Regions from separate parts of the Variovorax sp. P4_D9 genome, predicted to be linked through region 2. Evidence: predicted binding sites of a transcription regulator. Region 2 holds the regulator's gene; each other region holds the start of a gene.
What was found. Region 2 encodes FNR, which switches genes on or off when oxygen is low (the NO sensors DNR and NnrR bind a similar motif). Its sites were predicted from a motif close to TTGATNNNNATCAA; they were not measured.

Region 1 (3,870 bases), on a different contig from region 2:
TCGTTCGCCTTTTCTTTGATCGCGCGGATCTCGGCGATGGCGGCGTCGAGCGTGGCAGCCATCTTCTGGTGCATCTCCGAGGGCTCGCCGCCCTCGACGAAATAGGGCTTGTAGCCATAGCCCACGAACAGGGCTTCGAGCTCTTCATGGCTGATGCGCGCGAGGATGGTCGGGTTGGCGATCTTGTAGCCGTTGAGGTTGAGGATCGGCAGCACCGCGCCGTCTCGCGCCGGATTGATGAACTTGTTGGAATGCCACGCGGTCGCCAGCGGTCCGGTCTCCGCCTCGCCATCGCCCACCACGCAGGCCACGATGAGGTCCGGGTTGTCCAGTGCCGCGCCGTAGGCGTGCGAGAGGCTGTAGCCGAGTTCGCCGCCCTCGTGGATCGAGCCCGGGGTTTCCGGCGTGACGTGCGAGCCGATGTGGCCGGGGAAGGAGAACTGCTTGAAGAACTTCTGCATTCCCTCGAGGTCTTCGCTCTTGTCCGGATAGACCTCCGAATAGCTGCCCTCCAGGTAGGCGGGCCCGAGCACGCCCGGGGCGCCGTGGCCCGGCCCTGCCATGTAGATCACGTTGAGGTCGTCGCGCTTGATGACGCGGTTGAGATGCGCCCACACGAAGGACAACGCCGGGCTGGCGCCCCAGTGGCCGAGCAGCCGGTGCTTCACGTGCTCCAGCTTCAAGGGCTCCTTCAGCAGGGGGTTGTCCCTGAGATAGATCATCCCGACCGAGAGATAATTGCACGCGCGCCACCATGCATCGATCAGGCGCAATTGCTCGCTGGTCAATGGGCTTGGCGATGGTGAGTCTGGATTCTTTGGCATTCATGAGCCTCCTGGAGAGCTTGGAATCCGACGGGGCGACCGTTATTGGGGGCTGCCACCTGGCCCACAATTCCAGCGCCCGTGACCACCCATGCGAGCGCTCTCCAGTGCTCGCGCTTCTACCGCCTGCATCGAATATTGCGCCGAAGAATGCGTGCGGGCGCCGAACGCACGTCGTCAAAATGGTCAACCAGCTGTAACAAGCGGCCAACATCGACTCGGCAAATCATCGCCGCGGCGCGCGTCCGCAGCATCCGTCGAGAGCCTTCCTATCCGGGAACCCCGAACATGACCAACTGAGTCATCGCTTCTACAAGCTCCTCGTTCCACGGCGAACCGTCCGGCTTGGCCTCGACCGACTGCCGAGCACGAATGAGTGCTCTCCTCGCTTCCTGCACGTGGATGCTGTCCTGCTTGCGGTCCACCTCGGCAAGCATGTCGCCGATAGCGGAAAGTACAGATGCCCGGTCCATACAGTGCTCCTGGCGCGCTCAGTCAGGCGCGTGACAAAAGATACGCCGCCTCACATCCAGCCTAGCCAGCGCCAGTACGTGGCGGCGAAGAGCAGCATCAGCAAGTAGCCGGCCAGCGTCAGCACGATGCCGCTCTTGGCGAACTGCCGCCCGTCAAAGGTGTCGGTGCCCAGGCACACCATGTTCTGCGGCGCGTTGATGGGCAGAATAAAGCCAAAACTCACCGCGAAGCCCATCAGCATCGCTATCCCGGCCTTGTTGATTTCGCCCGGCAGCGTCTGCAGCACGGAGATCAGGATCGGTAGAAAGGCGGAAGTGAGCGCCGTGGCGCTGGCGAAGCCCAGGTGGACCAGGATCAGGAAGGCGGCAAGGATCGCGAAAATCACGAGCGGCCCCTGCGTCGCCAGCCCCGAATGCTTGACCACGAAAGCGCCCAGCCATTGGCCGGCCTGGGTCGACAGGAGGGCCGTGCCCAGGCTGATGCCGACCCCGAACACGATCAGCGTGCCCCAGGGAATGCGTTGCTGCATGGACCTCCAGTCCATGACACCGAGGCGCGGCAGCATCAGGACCACCAGCCCCGCGTAGGTGACCGTGGCCGTGTCGAAAGGATGCAGGCGTCCGCCCGTGGACCACAGCAGCAGAAGCGCCGCCGAGACGACGGCAAGGCGTTTCTGCGCGCTCGTCATCGGGCCCAGCGCGGCGAGTTCCTTGGCAACTGCCTCCTTGCCACCGCTGATCGCCTCGCTCTCAGGCGGCAGCAGCCAGCGCGTAGTGAAGTACAGGACGATCGACATCGTGATGGCCCATGGCGCGCCGGCGATCAGCCATTGCAGCCAGGTGATGCGCACGTCGAGCAGCTTGTCGATGAAGCCGATGGTCAGCAGGTTCTGCGCGGCAGCTGTCTGGATACCGACGTTCCAGATACTCGTGGCCTGCGCGACGGTGATCATGATGCTGGCGGCAAAGTTGGAGCGACGCTCCACGCCGAAGGCCAGGATCACGCCCATCATGATCGGCACCATGCAGGCGCTGCGCGCGGTGGCACTGGGCACCACCAGCGAGAGCACCACCGTGACCACGATGGCGCCGATCAGGACGCGGCGTGTGCTCGTCCCGATCTTCGAGAGCGTGACCAGCGCGATACGCCGGTCCAGGCCGGTAATGGTCATGGCGGCCGCGATCGCCAGCGCCGCACCCACCAGCGCCAGCGCGGTGCTCGAGAAGCCGTCGAGCGCCATCTCCAGGGCCTTGGACGTGCCGTAGCTGCGGCCCGGCGCATTCGCGACCGGTGCAGTTCCGATCAGCACGGCCATCAGCGAGGTGATGATGATCGCGCTGACCTCGTAGCTCACCGCCTCGCTAATCCACACGATGATGGCGAAGGCCAGAATGGCCAGCACCCGGTGTCCCGCGACAGGAAGCCCCTCCGGCGTCGGCAGCGCCAGCACCATCAGCAGCGCGGCAAAGCCGAGGTAGAGACCCCAGGGGACGGGCTTGGCAATGGGTGTCGCGTGCGCGGCGGTGTTGCGGACATCCACGGGGGGCTCCTCTTGCGGCCACCAGTATGCGGGGAATCGGGTCTTGCGGTCACGCCGTGCTGAAAAGGCGGCCATCGGACGACAGGCCTCAATTCAGGACAAAGCTCCATAGTCGATCAGGCGAAATTCTCTGAAGCCGGCCGATCTTTACGAGTTGCGCCTGTGCATGAATTGACAAACGTCAACACGAGCATGGGCGATGGACAGACAATTTTCATCCGCTGGCTCTTTCCCCCGCGCYGTGTCTCTGGCGGGGATTGCGGTAGGCGGACGCCGATCCTGGCATTGACCGCAATCAGAAGGGAACCTCTATGAAGACAAAGCTCCACACCTTGATGGCCTCTTTCGTTGTCGCGTCCGTCGCCCTCATGGGCTTCGTGGGCACGGCAACAGCGGCTGACGAGTGGTTCGTGCTCGGCGAGCAGACGATCAAGTCCACCGATCCAAGCGCAGCGATCAAGAGCGCAGGGGGTCGATGGGAAAAGGACGTCAAGCAGGTGAAGCTCTCTGCCGAGGGCGCTGACGTTCAGATCACGCAGCTCGTCCTCAACTGGGACAATCGCAAAGACGACACGTTGAAGGATGTCGGGGTCCTGAAGGCAGGGGGACAGACCGCTCCGGCGGATGCCCCGGGACGCAAGGGGCGTCTCACGTCGGTGACAGTCCAGTACAAGATCCTTGGTAATGCACCGACGGCCACCCTCAAGGTCTGGGGATTGGACTGAGCATGAGCGATCGTTAGACAATTTTCGATCGCTGGCTCTTTCTCAGCGCCGATCTCGGGAGGCACATGCGTGCAATGAGCATTCGATTCGTGCGTGCCGTGATGCTCGCCGCCTCATTGTTGTCTGCGCTGGCGGGCGCGCAGTCCCCTCCGAGTTTTTCCCGGGAGCAACTCGACCAGATGATGGCGCCCATCGCGCTGTACCCGGACGAACTGTTGTCGCAGGTGCTGATGGCCTCGACCTACCCGGCGGACGTCGCCGATGCCGCCAAGTGGTCGAAGGCGAATCCGAACCAGAAGGGCGACGC
Region 2 (4,421 bases):
CCAGGGCATCGTCGGGCAGTGCGAAATGGTCCATGCCGATGTAGACATAGCCGGCCGCGGTCAGCGCGGCGATCGAGCGCGACAGCATCTCGACCTTGGTCGCCGCGTCGGGCAGGGTCTCGGTGGCGATGCGGCGCTGGGCCTTGAAGCGCTCGGGCAGGTGGGCGTAGGCGTAGAGCGCAATGCGATCGGGCCGCAGGGCGCAGACCTGCGCCAGCGTGCGGTCGAAGGAGGCGGCGCTCTGGCGCGGCAATCCGTAGATCAGGTCGACGTTGACCGAATCGAATCCCAGTCCTCGGGCGGTGGCCATCAGGTCGAACACCTGCTCGGCGGGTTGGATCCGGTGCACCGCCTTCTGGACGTCGGGGTCGAAGTCCTGGACCCCGAAGCTGAGCCGGTTGAAGCCCAGCGCGGCCAGCGTCACGAGGCGCTCGCGGTCGACGGTGCGCGGGTCGATCTCGATCGAATGTTCGCCGTCGGGCGTCAGCGTGAAGGCGTCGCGCAGCATGGCCATGAGCTGCCGCAGGGAGGCATCGTCGAGGAAGGTGGGCGTGCCGCCGCCGAGGTGGAGTTGGCGCACGACCGCACCGCGGCCGAGCTTCTCGACCTGCAGCGAGATCTCGCGGGCCAGGTAGTCCAGGTACTCGCCGCCCTTGCTCTTGTGCTTGGTCACGATCTTGTTGCAAGCGCAGTAGTAGCAGAGCGACTCGCAGAACGGGATGTGCACGTAGAGCGACAGCGCCCGGGCGCTGGCACCAGCCCCACCGCGCTGCTCGAGCGACTGCGCATAGTCCTCGGCCGTGAAGGCGTCGACAAAGCGGTCCGCGGTCGGATAGGAGGTGTAGCGCGGCCCCGGGACGTCGAATTGATTCAGCACGGCCGGCGTGGGCGCCGGGAGGGACGGCGTAAGAACGGGAGCGGAGGCAAGGAGCATCGCGGGCGACGGCAAGGGCTTTGGTGTGTCACTATGCCGCTGTCGCGACCCGCAATCATTGACCTGGGTCAAGCATCCGGCCCACTGCCCATCGGACAATCCCCCCATGACCTCGACTGCATCAATGAAACCAGAAAATATCAAGGTCGCCTGTTCCAACTGCAATCTGCGCGAACTCTGCATGCCGGTGGGCCTGGCGCCCGGCGAACTGCAGCGCATCGACGATATCGTCGCCACGCGGCGCAAGGTCAAGCGGCGCGAGACCCTGTTCCGCAACGGCGAGCCCTTCACCTCGCTCTATGCGATCCGCACCGGCGTCTTCAAGACCCGGGTCACCAGCGAGGACGGGCGCGACCAGGTCACGGGTTTCCAGATGGCGGGCGAGATCATCGGGCTCGACGGCATCGTCAACGACCAGCACACCTGCGACGCCGTGGCGCTGGAGGATTCCGAGGTCTGCGTGATGCCCTTCGACCGCATCGAGGAGCTGTCGCGCGAAGTCACGGCGCTGCAGCGCCACGTGCACCAGATCATGAGCCGCGAGATCGTCCGCGAGCACGGCGTGATGCTGCTGCTCGGCAGCATGCGGGCCGAGGAGCGGCTGGCGGCCTTCCTGCTGAACCTGGTGCAGCGGCTGCATGCGCGCGGCTTCTCGCGCTCCGAGCTGGTGCTGCGCATGACCCGCGAAGAGATCGGCAGCTATCTCGGGCTCAAGCTCGAGACCGTCAGCCGGACACTGTCGAGATTCGCGGCCGACGGCATCGTCGAGGTCGAGCAGCGCAATGTGCGCATCCTCGACCCCGAGGCGCTCCGGCACATCGTCAATCCGCCGGGTAGTTGATTTCGCGCGCCGAGCGGGTCAACATCAGCGTCAGCGCGCCCGACCCCATGGCCAGCAGCCAGAAGGTGAAGAACCCGACCGTGTAGACGGCCTGCCGCGAGGCCCCGAGCGCCTCGCCGCGCCAGTGCAGGTCGCCCGGGTCGACCAGCGCGAACACCAGCACCTCGAGTGCGCAAGCCAGCAGGAAGGCCGGCCAGAGAATCCACATCCAGCGCTGCGCCTGCATGGCCTCAGCGCCTCGGGGCCGGGATGTCGGCGCTCGGCGTCAACGCGTGGTTTCGACCGGCCACCGCCGGCATCAGCTTCTTGTCGGGCAGCGTGCGGTTGATTTCCACGCCCTTGCGGTAGTAGTTCTCGTCGACCACCGGATCGGGCGTGCGCAGGGCCAGCCACAGCGTGGTGAAGCTCGCGATCACCACCACGCCCGGCCCGCCGATCACCATCCACACCAGCGGAAAGCGGTACCAGGGCGGACAGGGGCGGATCGCGTCGTTCTCGTCGGTCATCATCGTCTCCTTGGACACCAGGGGGTTCATCGCGGGACCAGGAACACGGCCTTCTCGGACACGCTGCCCAGGCCGCCTTCCGCTCGGACATCGAAGTGCACCTTGTGCGAGCCGGCCGGTGCCGCGCCGTAGGGCAGCTGCAGCCGGACCGCCACCCAGCGCGACTGCGCCGGCGCGACCTCGACCACGGATTCCGAGGACACGTGCAGCCCTTCGAGGCCGCTTGCCTCGATCCGGTAGCGCTGCACCTGCTCGGTGGCATTCATGATCTGCAGGCGATAGACATTCTCGAGTTGGCCGCCCTCGACGATGCGCGCCAGCGACGCGCGATCGCGCACGACGTCGACCTTGAGCGGCGTGCGCGTCACCAGGCTGGCGAGCAGGCCGATGCACAGCACGCCCAATATCGTGGTGTAGATCAGCACCCGCGGCCGCAGCACGCGGCGCAGCACCTGCTGCGGCGTCCAGCGTCCGGCCATGCTGTTCTGGGTGGCATAGCGGATCAGGCCGCGCGGGGTCTCCATCTTGTCCATGACGATGTTGCAGGCGTCCACGCAGAGGCCGCAGCCGATGCATTCGAACTGCAGGCCCTGGCGGATATCGATCCCCGTCGGGCAGACCTGCACGCACAGCTTGCAGTCGATGCAGTGGCCGAGCGCCGGCGCCGCGGCTGCCCGCGCCTTGGCCGGCACGCCGCGCGGCTCTCCGCGCGCGGCGTCATAGCTGACGATCAGCGTGTCTCGGTCGAACATCGCGCTCTGGAAGCGCGCATAGGGGCACATGTACTTGCACACCTGCTCGCGCATGAAGCCGGCGTTGCCGTAGGTCGCAAAGCCGTAGAACAAGACCCAGAAGATTTCCCAGGAGCCCATGCGGGTCTGCAGGAACTCCATGGCCAGTTCGCGGATCGGCGTGAAGTAGCCGACGAAGGTGAAGCCGGTCCAGAGCCCGATCGAGATCCAGACCACATGCTTGAACCACTTCTTGACCAGCTTCTCGGTCGAGAAGTCGCCGCTGTCGAGTCGCATCCGCGCTATGCGGCTGCCTTCGATCTTCTCCTCGACCCACATGAAGATCTCGGTGTAGACGGTCTGCGGGCAGGCATAGCCGCACCACAGGCGGCCCGCCACCGCGGTGAACAGGAACAGCGAAAGGGCCGAGATCACCAGCAGCCCGGTCAGGTAGATCAGGTCCTGCGGATAGAGCACCAGTCCGAACAGGAAGAAGCGCCGCGCGCCGAGGTCGAACAGCACGGCCTGGCGCTGGCCCCACTCCAGCCACGGCAGTCCGTAGAACACCAGCTGCGTCGCGAACACCAACGCCCAGCGCCAGCGAGCGAAATAGCCGCTGACGCTGCGCGGATAGATCTTCTTGTGGGCCGCGTAGAGGCCGACGCCCTCCTCGACCGGCGCGATCGGAATCACGGTGCGCGGCGGCGGCGTCGGTCCGGGCAGGGAATCGCTCATGGGGACCTCAGGCCATCGCCTTCATTGCCCTGCGGCGGCCGACTTGTTGGACAGGCCCCAGACGTAGGCGGTCAGCACATGGATCTGTGCCTCGGTCAGGCGACCCTGCTGCGCCGGCATCTGGTTGGTCTTGCCGCCATTGATCATCGCGATGATCGCCTCCTGCCCGTAGCCGTGCAGCCAGATCTTGTCGGCCAGGTTCGGAGCACCCACCGCAGGGTTGCCGACGCCGCCGATGCCGTGGCAGGCCGCGCAGACCGTGAACTTGCTCTTGCCGAGTCCGGCGCGCACCGAGTCGTGCGGGCTGCCCGACAGGCTCAGCACGTAGTTGGCGAGGTTCTTGACGTCCTCGGCCGAACCGACCGCCTCGGCCATCGGCGGCATCACGCCGACGCGGCCGAGCGCGATGGTCTCGTGGATCTTCTCGGGCGTGCCGCCGTGCAGCCATTCGCCATCAGTCAGGTTCGGGAAGCCCTTGCTGCCGCGCGCATCCGAGCCGTGGCACTGCGCGCAGTTGTTGAGGAACAGGCGCTCGCCGATCGCCATCGCGCCGGCATCGCCGGCCAGGCGTTCGACCGGCTGGGCCGAGTAGGCGGCGTAGACCGGCGCCAGTTCGGCGTTGGCCCTCTCGACATCCTTGGCGTATTCGCCCTGGGTGCTCCAGGCGAGCGTGC
Region 3 (4,421 bases), on a different contig from region 2:
CGTCGCTGTTGCCGCAGCCCATCATCCAGGGCATCGATGCACGGCTGCAGGCGCGCGGCTGGAAGCGGGTCGCCGAGGGCGATGTGCATGTCGCGGCCCATGTGACCACGCGCGACGGCCAGACCTACAACACCTTCTACAGTGGCATCGGCCACGACCTCACATGGCTCGGCTTCGGCCCGGTGCCGTCGAGCGTGACGATGTCGACCAACCCCTACCGGGCCGGCACGCTGGTGGTCGACATGTTCGACGCCAGGAGCCGGCGGGCGATCTGGCGTGCCAGCGTGGAGGGTGTGTTGCCAGACGATCCGGCGCGGCTCGATGCGTCGGTGCAGCGCACGCTGGACCGGATGTTCGCCGACTTCCCGCCAGGGTCGCGGGCCGGCCGCTAGCCGCAGTCCGAGGCCGCGCCGGCCAGCGCCGGCCCCACCACCGTCTCGAGTTGCCCGCGCAGCCAGCGATGGATCGGATCAGTCTGGTGGCGCAGGTGCCAGACCATGTACATCGGCATCGACGGACAGGTCACGGGCACCGGCGCCATGTCGAGGTCGCGCAGCAGGTGGACGCGCAGCAGGCTGGGCAGCGTGGCGATCGATACGCCGCCCCGCAGGAAAGGGCCGATGCCCGCGAAGCTCGGCAGCTGGGCAACGAAGCGCCGCTGCATCCCGCGTTCGGCCAGCACCTCATCGATGTCGAGCCGACGCCGAGGCTCGTACAGCACCGTCACGTGGTCGGCGGCCAGATAGTCGTCCTGGGTCTGCGGCGGCTCTCGCTGGCTGGCATCGTAGAAAACCCGGTACTGGTCCTCGAACAGGCGCTTCTGCACAACATCGCTGGCGCACGGCGGGCGCGGCGTGATCACGAGCTGGCAGTGTTCGTCGCGCAGCATCTCGGCGGTTGGCGCGCCGGAAGAAATCACGCGCAGCGCGAAGCCCGGCGCCTGTCGCCGGACATGCCGCAGCAGCGCGGGCAGCAGCAGGTCTCGCTGCAGGTCGTTGGCGGCAATCGTCAGCGTGGCGGCGAGCTCGGCCGGATCGAAGCCGGCGGCATGGCTGAAGCTGTGCAGCTCGTCGAGCATCACGCGCGCGKGCGATGCCAGCGAGTGCGCATGCGCCGTGGCCACGATGCCGCGGCCTGACTTCACGAACAGAGGGTCGCCGACGATGGCGCGGAGCTTGTCGAGCAGATGGCTGACGGCGGATTGGGTGACGCCCAGGCGCTGCGCCGCGCGCGTGACCGACCCTTCTTCGAGCACCGCCAGCAGCAGTTGCAGCAAGTGGCCGTCGAGGTCCAAATGATCGAATCGGCTCATGGCTGGAATGAGTATCCGTGCGTTGATCGGGCGATGCCCCCGAGTTGATACTGAACCCATCGCGCCGGCAACGACATGTCGCGCGAAAGTTGATTCGGATCAAGGCGCTACGCACAACGACCCAGGAGACTCTCTTGCCAACACCCAATCCAAGGCAGCCCATACCGGGCACCACCATCTTCGACGGCGAGCAGGCCCGCAAGGGCTATGCGCTCAACAAGATGTGCTATTCATTCAACCAGGCCGCGAACCGGGCCGCCTTCGTCGCGGACGAAGACGCTTACTGCGCGGCGTACGGGCTTAACCCCGAGCAGCGCGAAGCGATCCGCAATCGCAACGTGATGCAGCTGATCGAGGCCGGCGGCAACGCCTACTACCTCGCCAAGTTCGCCGGCATCTTCGGTCTCGACATGCAGGACATCGGGGCCCAGCAGACCGGCATGACCAAAGACGAATTCAAGGCCAGGCTGCTGGCCGCGAGGGGTTGAGCCATGGCAAGAATCGTTGGTGGCATCACCACCTCCCACGTGCCGGCGATCGGCCGAGCGATCGACAAGGGCCTGCAGCACGACCCCTACTGGAAGCCGTTCTTCGACGGATTCCCGCCGGTGCGCGACTGGCTCGCGAAGGTCCGGCCCGACGTCGTCGTGCTGATCTCGAACGACCACGGGCTGAACTTCTTCCTCGACAAGATGCCGACCTTCGCGATCGGGGCGGCCCCGGAGTATCGCAACGCGGACGAAGGCTGGGGCATTCCGAGCCTGCCGCCGCTGAAGGGCGACCCGGTCCTGTCATGGCGCCTGATCGAATCGCTGGTCGCCGAGGACTTCGACCTCACCACTTGCCAGGAGATGCTGCTCGACCACGCGTCCATGCTGCCGATGGCGCTGTGCTGGCCCGACATGAAATGGCCCGTGCGCGTGCTGCCGGTGTGCGTCAACACGGTGCAGGCGCCGCTGCCGTCCGCGGCCCGCTGCTTGCGGCTGGGCCAGGCGATCGCGCGCGCAGTGGCCGCGTGGCCCGGCGACGAGCGCGTGGTCGTGATGGGCACGGGCGGGCTGTCGCACCAGCTCGATGGCGAGCGTGCCGGTTTCATCAACAAGGACTTCGACCTGCGGTTCATGGAGAGCATGCGCTCCGACCCGGCGTGGGCCACCCGCTTCTCGACGGTCGAACTGGTGCAGCTCGCAGGCACCCAGGGCGTGGAGCTGCTCAACTGGATGGTCGCGCGCGGCGCCTTGCCCGAGAAGGTGCGCGCGGTGCACAGCAACTACCACATCCCGATCTCGAACACGGCGGCGGGGCTCATGGTGCTCGAGCCGCTGGTCTGAGCAGCAGGCCTATCCGGCCACGGTCCGACAGGCCGCGCGCACGATGCGGTCGGTCGGATTGGGTTCCATGTCGCGGAACAGCACCGGCCGCGGATTGCTGGCATAGTCGGTCACGTTGTGCGGCTCGCCGGCCCACAGCGGCACCGGATAGTAGGTCGCGTGCATGTAGCTGCCTTTCCTGGCGCGGCAGTCGAACACCACCCGCGCCTCGTAGGAGCGATAGGGCAGCTGTTCCCAATTGACGCGCGGGGAGGCGCGGCTCACGCGCAGCTTCATGGTCTTGCGCTGGCCCTCGACCCGGGTGGCCACCGGGTCGACCTGGACCGTGTCCACCGAGGGATCGCCGGGATTGCCCGTGACGGTGAACCATTGGGTTTCGGCTTGGGCGGCTTGGCAGCCCACCCAGGCGAACAACACCAGGCACGTTCTCACATCGACTCCTTCATTGGCGATCGAATCGATTCTAGCCAGCGGCCGATGCGCCATCCCCATCGACTGGGGGGTCAGTCGGGCCGGATCACCTCGGGGTCGTGCGCGCCGGCATGCAGCCGCCCGACCTCGGCGGCGCGCCGCGTCAGCACCGCGCGCTGGTTGATGTAGCCCTTGTCGGTGATCTCTCCGGCGTCGATGTCCGGCTGCTCGGCGAGCACCAGCGCGCGCATCGGGCATTGCGAGGAGCCGGCGCCGGCATCGCGCAATTCGCGCATCACGCGACGCAATGCGGCATGCAACAGCTCCGGTGGTTGCGCCGCGGCCTGTGGGCTGGCGAAGACCAGCATGCCGATCTCGTCGCGGTCGTGGCCGGTCAGCACGATGTCCTGCACCAGCGGCGCCAGTCGCGACACCAACTGGACGCGCAGCGTGCCGACCGAGACCCAGGTGCCGCTGCTGAGCTTGAAATCCTCGGCGACGCGGCCCTGGAAGATCACGCCGCGTTCGGGCCGGTCGGCGTCTGCGAGCAGGCCGGCATCGCCGATGCGGTAATAGCCCTCACCGTCGAAGGCCTCGGCACTCTCGCGCGGCGCATCGAGGTAGCCCGGGAACACCGACACGCCCTTGACCCGCATCTCGAGCTTGTCGCCGTTGGGCACGAACTTCAGCTCCAGCCCGGGCAGCGGCGCGCCGATGCAGCCGGCGCCGTCGAGCCGCCAGTGGGCCGAGGTGATGGCCGGCGAGGTCTCGGTCGCGCCCCACGACGTGGTGAGCCATAGCGGCTGCGTGGGCCGCGCGCGCAGGGCCACCGCCTCGAGCCGCTGCCATGTCGATGGCGCCAGTGCCGCCGCGGCGTAGAAGGCCAGCCGCAGCCGCGACATCACTTCGGCGGCCAGCGCCGGGTCGGCCTCGAGGAAGGGCAGCATTATGTCGAAGCCGCGCGGCACGTTGAACAGCAGCGTCGGACGCACCTCGCGCAGGTTGCGCAGCGTCTTCTCGATCAGCCCCGGCGCCGGCCGGCCTTCGTCGATGTAGAGCGCGCCGCCGTGGCACAGCACCATGTTGAAGTTGTGGTTGCCACCAAAGGTGTGGCTCCACGGCAGCCAGTCGACCAGCACGGGCTTCTCGGCCGCGAGGAAACGCCAGGTCTGGGCCATCATCTGCTGGTTGGCGCACAGCATGCGGTGGCTGTTGATCACCACCTTGGGCCGGCCGGTCGAGCCCGAGGTCAGCAGGTACTTGGCATGGTCGTCGGGCAGGATCGCGTCGAAGGCCTGCATCACTGCGGACGTCTCCTTCGCCTGCATCAGCCGCTCGAAGGGCAGGGCGCCCGGATGCGCCTCGGC

Region 1: a site for FNR is predicted at 3,010-3,023, ahead of AC1DY5_RS35525 (DASS family sodium-coupled anion symporter). Genes of this name have one in related genera too.
Region 3: a site for FNR is predicted at 1,402-1,415, ahead of AC1DY5_RS11535 (protocatechuate 4,5-dioxygenase subunit alpha). Genes of this name have one in related genera too.

The regions. Positions count from the first base shown of each region.
Region 1 is NZ_JBFUIU010000470.1:273-4,142, forward strand. Features, by position in the region: partial or broken gene AC1DY5_RS35515 (phosphoketolase family protein) at 1-824, opposite strand, end outside; gene AC1DY5_RS35520 (hypothetical protein) at 1,094-1,297, opposite strand; gene AC1DY5_RS35525 (DASS family sodium-coupled anion symporter) at 1,348-2,913, opposite strand; gene AC1DY5_RS35530 (hypothetical protein) at 3,150-3,563, shown strand; gene AC1DY5_RS35535 (DUF3300 domain-containing protein) at 3,665-3,870, shown strand, end outside.
Region 2 is NZ_JBFUIU010000016.1:15,242-19,662, reverse strand. Features, by position in the region: gene hemN (oxygen-independent coproporphyrinogen III oxidase) at 1-934, opposite strand, end outside; gene fnr (fumarate/nitrate reduction transcriptional regulator Fnr) at 1,059-1,775, shown strand; gene AC1DY5_RS03445 (hypothetical protein) at 1,756-2,001, opposite strand; gene AC1DY5_RS03440 (FixH family protein) at 2,006-2,311, opposite strand; gene ccoG (cytochrome c oxidase accessory protein CcoG) at 2,308-3,747, opposite strand; gene ccoP (cytochrome-c oxidase, cbb3-type subunit III) at 3,769-4,421, opposite strand, start outside.
Region 3 is NZ_JBFUIU010000078.1:11,305-15,725, reverse strand. Features, by position in the region: gene AC1DY5_RS11545 (DUF4136 domain-containing protein) at 1-392, shown strand, start outside; gene AC1DY5_RS11540 (LysR family transcriptional regulator) at 389-1,312, opposite strand; gene AC1DY5_RS11535 (protocatechuate 4,5-dioxygenase subunit alpha) at 1,447-1,800, shown strand; gene AC1DY5_RS11530 (class III extradiol dioxygenase family protein) at 1,804-2,643, shown strand; gene AC1DY5_RS11525 (surface-adhesin E family protein) at 2,653-3,075, opposite strand; gene AC1DY5_RS11520 (feruloyl-CoA synthase) at 3,147-4,421, opposite strand, start outside.